2 regions of the Exiguobacterium sp. H66 genome follow, and region 1 is predicted to be linked to the other one. Evidence: riboswitches for the same ligand, from Rfam matches in the RefSeq annotation. Region 1 holds a riboswitch; the other holds the start of a gene.
The links. Region 1 has a riboswitch for S-adenosylmethionine ahead of ribD (bifunctional diaminohydroxyphosphoribosylaminopyrimidine deaminase/5-amino-6-(5-phosphoribosylamino)uracil reductase RibD). Riboswitches for the same ligand answer to the same signal wherever they lie in the genome.
Positions count from the first base shown of each region.

Region 2: linked by a shared signal. The riboswitch ahead of msrA (peptide-methionine (S)-S-oxide reductase MsrA) and the one ahead of ribD (bifunctional diaminohydroxyphosphoribosylaminopyrimidine deaminase/5-amino-6-(5-phosphoribosylamino)uracil reductase RibD) in region 1 are both predicted to bind S-adenosylmethionine.

Region 1 covers NZ_JACSMQ010000005.1:11,908-15,012, reverse strand. Annotated here, with positions in the region: gene KNP88_RS09350 (alpha/beta hydrolase) at 1-276, opposite strand, end outside; SAM riboswitch class I at 337-439, opposite strand; SAM riboswitch class I at 655-759, shown strand; FMN riboswitch at 911-1,055, shown strand; gene ribD (bifunctional diaminohydroxyphosphoribosylaminopyrimidine deaminase/5-amino-6-(5-phosphoribosylamino)uracil reductase RibD) at 1,215-2,261, shown strand; gene ribE (riboflavin synthase) at 2,246-2,872, shown strand; gene ribA (GTP cyclohydrolase II) at 2,872-3,105, shown strand, end outside.
Region 2 covers NZ_JACSMQ010000007.1:128,732-131,836, forward strand. Annotated here, with positions in the region: gene KNP88_RS12265 (DMT family transporter) at 1-392, shown strand, start outside; gene KNP88_RS12270 (ribonuclease FAU-1 family protein) at 415-960, shown strand; gene msrA (peptide-methionine (S)-S-oxide reductase MsrA) at 1,451-1,981, opposite strand; SAM riboswitch class I at 2,089-2,195, opposite strand; gene KNP88_RS12280 (M20 metallopeptidase family protein) at 2,266-3,105, opposite strand, start outside.

The DNA.
Region 1 (3,105 bases):
GAAAATGGACGAACAATGATTGGTTAAGACGTCGAACCCTTGGCGGAGGCTTTGTTTCCAATCTTCGGCAGTCGACGCTTCGAAATCACGGATGCTCGTCCCGTGTCCGTCGAGACGCGGGGCATACACGGTAAACCCTTGGGCGGCAAACTGCTCTCCGACAGTACGGACGCTTTGAGGGGTTGCGTTAAAACCGTGAGACAGTAAAATACCGATTGGACCTCGTTCAATCAAAAAAGCTTCTGCGCCAAACAGGACAGGTGATGATGAATTCATAAAGGGTTCCTCCTTCTATTAAAAAACTCGTAGTGCTTTAGGCGCACTACGAGATTCTCGTAAGTATCATCCAAAGCATCGGCTTTGCTGGTCGGAGCACCTTGCATGTTGCAGGTTGCCGTGGGTTCGTAGAGCCAGATCTCTCGCCCACTCTTGATATATCGTATAGGGATTGTCGGAATAATCATTGTGAAGAGGATAGCATTGATTGAAATACGTTGTCAAGACGTCAAAAAGAAGTCGAAATTGATAAACTGGGTAATTTGGTTTAATTTTGAAAATATGGTTGACTTGAGAAAGGAATCCCCGTAGTGTAAGCATTAGATTCACGACATAAGAACGACTTGAAACATCACACATATGAACTTCATACCGTAGCACTTATCGAGAGAGGTGGAGGGACTGGCCCTACGAAACCTCGGCAACAGACTTCTTACGTCGTACTGTGCCAATTCCGTCAGACGTTTGTCTGAAAGATGAGCTGAGCGGATTCTGCCTTAGTGCAGATGGAAGGATCCTTTTCTTTTAAGAGAAGGGTCCTTTTTTTGATGTTTTCCTAAAAAAGAGAATGAAATACAATTCATTTTGTATTTTAGAATGACCTGTGCTAGTCTTGAGCTGTATAACTCAATAACCAGTTCTTCGGGGTAGGGTGAAAATCCCAACCGGCGGTGATGCGATTGATAAATCGATGAGCCCGCGACCTGCAGTGTACGCACTGTGGCTGACTTGGTGAGACTCCAAGGCCGACGGTAAAGTCCGGATGGGAGAAGGACGAAACAATGCGCTTGGTGCCATTTTCTGAAAAAATGTTTTCAGGGAAAGGTCTGTTTCTGTATGTGTAAAAACAGAAACGCGAGACGCTTATTTCGTCAATCCTTCAATCACGACGCCCCCTTTTACAGGAGGCGTCTTTTTTATTGAAAGGAGCGGAAAAAATGGAAACATTCATGAGTTATGCGATGCAACTAGCACACATGTTAAACGGTCAAACGAGCCCGAATCCGAGTGTCGGCTGCGTCATCGTCAAACAGGGGCGGATTGTTGGTTTTGGGGCCCACCGTTATGCGGGAGGACCCCATGCCGAAGTCGAAGCGCTCCTCATGGCAGGTGAAGCAGCACGCGGAGCCGATCTCTACGTGACGCTCGAACCGTGCAATCATCACGGCAAAACACCGCCGTGTACGGAAGCGATTCTAAAAGCCGGCATTGCGCGCGTCTTTATCGCGACAGAGGACCGCCACGCGCTCGTCGCAGGAAGCGGTATCACACGTCTCCGTCAGGCGGGGATTGAGGTTGAAGTCGGGTTGCTAAAAGATAAGGCGGAGGCATTATACGAACCGTTTTGGAAGGCAATCGAACGAAAACGTCCGCATGTCACAGTGAAAGTCGCCCAAACGATGAACGGGACGGTCGCGACGGGTGAACAACGCTTTATCACTTCAGAAGCGGCACGTGCTGACGGACGGCAGTTACGCGGGACACACGACGCGATTCTCGTCGGAAGCGACACGGTGATCATCGATGACCCGGCATTGACATTGCGCAGTTCGACCGGCATCGAACCGGTCCGCGTCATCGTCGATCGGCGGGGGCGCCTGACGGATGAGTTTCAAGTCATGAATGACGGATTGAATCCGACGTATTGGTTGACGGAACAGCCACGAACAAGCGAACGGGCGAACGTGACGGTTTTCGTCGGGACGTATGCGACACCGGACCAAATCCTCGAACTTTTATATGAACAAGGTATTCGCAGTCTGTTGATTGAAGGCGGTCCCACGATTCAATCCGCATTTTTAGAAGCGGATCTCGTGGATACGATCGAACTCTATCAGGCACCGTCCCTCTTCAGTGGGACAAAGTCTCTGACGACGGAACAGGACATCGAAGACCGTTTTGATTTAGTGAAAATGAACCAAATCGGACAGGACGTCCATCTCCAGTATGTACGAAAGGAGAGGATGACATGTTTACCGGATTGATTGAAGAACTTGGCACAATAAAACGGAAAGTCCCCCGTCCGAACGGGCTGGCGCTCGAGATTGAAGCGACAGCAGTACTTGATGGAACAAAGATTGGCGACAGCATTGCCGTTGATGGCATTTGTTTGACGGTGACGGCGATGACGAAGAGCGGATTCACGGCCGATGCGGTCCATGAGACGATCCGAGCGACGTCGCTTCAGACGTTACGGGTCGGAGCAGCCGTTCAACTCGAACGCGCGATGCCGGCGAATGGACGGTTCGGTGGTCACTTCGTCAGCGGGCATATCGACGGGACGGCTCGGTTTCTCAGCCGGCGACCGGACGGCGAAGCGATGGAATACCGCTTTGAAGCAGGGGACTGGAGCAAGTACTGTATTCCGAAAGGATCGATTGCAATCAATGGTACGAGCCTGACGCTGCAACATGTCGGAAACGATGCGGTGACGATTTCATTGATTCCCCATTCACGCCAAGTTACGACGTTCGATCGCTTGCAGACGGGTGCGCTCGTCAATATCGAATGTGACTTGATGGCGAAACATCTCTATCACTTTACGCAGAAGGATGCGAAGACGGACTGGTCGGCATTTTTAGGAGGCGAAGTATGATGAACGGATTTGATTCGATTGAAGAAGCAGTGGATGACTTAAAACGCGGACGACCGATTATCGTCTGTGACGATGAAAACCGTGAGAACGAAGGGGATCTCGTGTTACTTGCGGAACACGCGACACCCGAGATGATTAACTTCATGATCACTTACGGCAAAGGACTCGTCTGTGTCCCGGTCAGTCCGGATATCGCAACACGACTCGAACTCCGACCGATGACAGATGTCAAC
Region 2 (3,105 bases), on a different contig from region 1:
GGGCATGGGCGACGACGACCCTCGTCTTTTTTGTCGGGTTCATCGGTTCACTGTTTGCGTTAGTCGTATTTCGGGGTGGCACATTCTCGAACATTCAAACGGTCGAACCGCTTTATTTATTCGGTGGTCTGGTCGGTGTCGGTGTCGTATTTTGTGTGATGCGCGGGATTCAGTTGCTCGGTCCATCGATTGCGATTTCGGTCGTCTTGATTTCGCAACTCAGTTTTGCATTATGTGTCGACTTGTTCGGTTGGTTCGGTTTACCGGAACTTGAGCTTTCGCTCGGACAAGTCGCTGGATTGCTTGTGATGTTAGCCGGTATTTTTGTGTTGAAACGGTATCAAGTCGTAGAAATCGAATCTTCGGATGATTTGTCGAAAAAGGTATCGTAATGGTTGAATGGGGCGTGTGAAGATGCTAAAGCGAAGAGATGGAAAACGTGAGGATTGGAAGCGAATCACCAAGAGAGCGTACGCACAGTCATTAATCGAGACAGAAGAGTTTAAAGGGCATGTAACATTATTGCATGCCATTCAAGTATCGCATCCCTTGAACGTTCATTATGAAAAGGAACATGTCTGTATTTTGGATGATGGTTACATGTGGCTTCAGCAGTTCCCTTCAAATGCACACCATGCTGTCACGACGATGTTCGATGCTGATGGAAATATCGTGCAGTGGTATATCGATATTTGTTTGCAGAGTGGTTTTACTAATGGAAGTCCGTGGTGGGAGGACTTATTTTTAGACATCGTTCTGCTACCGTCTGGTGATATGTACATAATGGATACTGATGAACTGGAAGATGCTTTATCTCAAGGTGTCATTGATAAAAAACAGTATGAGTTAGCATGGGGGGAAGTTGAAACCCTCAAAGCCAAAATTAGTACGGGCGATTTTGAATTGATCAAGTTAGCGCGTCACCATAAGGATACATTAATGAATGTGATGAATAACTAGAGTCGACAGAAATCAAAACCTTTTAGGCTACCTTATCAAAAAGACAATTGAAAACTTTTGACTACATAAGCATGCAGACAAAGGAACGTGGGGGGAAGCTTCTTCCTTTTTCGTTGCTTTCCTCGGGCGAGGCGCAAGCCGTTGCTCCTTGATCCTCACGGACAACGAGCAGGGTCTTGCCAGCCTCTTGGCAGCGCGTGTTCACGCGCTTTTTCCCGTAGGAGTCAACGAAAAACGAAGCTTTCAGGGTGTACCGCAGAGAAAATCATAGAGTAGTGTTAGAGCGCAATCCGTCTCGCATCGCTTGAGAACCGCGAAAAGCAATCGGTCGCGACCCTGCAGCTTTGCTGTAGCGGCGCGGAAGATTGCCGCTTTGAAGACGAGGCGAGACAGGGGAGCGCGAACGGATTGCCTCTTGTTATAGCATATTCACTCTTCATAAGAGTGTATCTACAAACGAAAAGCCCGCACGAAGCGGGCTTTTTTTAGTTTAGACAGATACTTCTTCTTTCCAAGCCACATCGATGAATTCATCGCGACCGGATGCTTTCCGGTCTTTTTTGTAGTGCTCCGGATTCTTTTTGTGGAAGTTTTGATGATAGTCTTCTGCTGGGTAGAAGGCTTGTGCCGCTTCGATTCGTGTGACGATCGGTTGCTTAAAGCGATTGCTCGCAGCAAGCGCGTCACGTGAAGCAATCGCAGCAAGGCGCTGTTCTTCCGTATGATAAAAGATGGCAGGTGCGTATTGTGTCCCACGGTCCTGGAACTGTCCGCCGGCGTCAGTCGGATCCGTTTGCGGCCAGTAAAGTTCGAGTAACCGCTCGTATGAGAATAACGCCGGATCAAATGTAATCTCGACGACCTCCGAATGACCGGTCGTGCCTGTTTTTATTTGTTCGTATGTCGGATTTTCGATTTGTCCTCCTGTATAACCGGAAACAATTCCGTGAATACCGGGCAGTTCTTCGAATGGTGTCACCATGCACCAGAAACAGCCTCCTGCGAATGTTGCTTTTTCCATCTATATCTCGTCCTTTCCGCTGGCGGTAGTCGCCCTATAATCATTCGTGCTCTGACAGCGAGAAAACGAAAACGACTCCTTTGCTTGGTTGCAAAAGGAGTCGTCGCTTTTTATCAACCAAAGCTTGCGCTTTGCTGGTCGTAGCACCTTGCCACTGAAGGCAGGTTGCTGGGACGTCATCGATCCAGATCTCTCAGTCCACTCTTGATAAGTGTTATATGAAGTTGATTAAATTCGTTATCATTGATGTGATAATAGCATCTCTAAAACGACAAAGTCAATCCTTAAGATTCTAAAGCATGAAGGACGGTTGCACCTAAGGCTTTTGCGCCGATGAGCAATGCCTGTTCATCGATTTCATATTTCGGGTGATGTTGCGGATAAATCGTACTCCCATCCGTTTTGGCGGACCCCGTAAAGAAGTAGCTTCCTGGGATACGCTCTAAATAATAGGCGAAATCATCGGCTGCCATCATCGGTTTGAGTTCTTTGACAGATGCCTCACCTAAGAAAGCCGTCGCTTCTTTAACGAGATTTGTTTCTACCGGATGATTCCAAAGGGAAGGATAACCCGTCGTAAAGTCGATGGAATAGCTCGCACCGATTCCGGCACACGTCGTCCGGGCAACCAAATCGACCTGCTGTCGTAACTGGTGACGCAGCGCTTCGTCAAATGTTCGAATTTCTCCGACAATCCGTGCCTCACCAGTAACGATGTTCGGAGCCGTTCCGGCGTGGAATGAACCGATTGCGATGATGGCAGGTGAAAACGGATCAACGCGCCGACTGACGAGGTGTTGGAGATTACAGACGAGTTGTGCCCCGGCGACGAGTGCATCTTGTGTTTTATGAGGGGCTTGCGCATGACCACCCTGTCCGTGGACGACGATTTCGAATTCATCGATGGCGCACAGCGTATGTCCTGCGTGATAGCCAATTGTTCCGACAGGTAAGTCATTTTCGAGATGCGTACCGAAAATTGCATCGACCCCGTCAAGACAGCCGTCTTCAATCATTTGAATGGCACCACCCGGGAAGACTTCTTCCCCGTGTTGATGAATGAATACGATTGTTCCGTGAAGGTCTTCTTGCAGTGCTGTAAAGGCCGAGGCAAGACCGAGTGC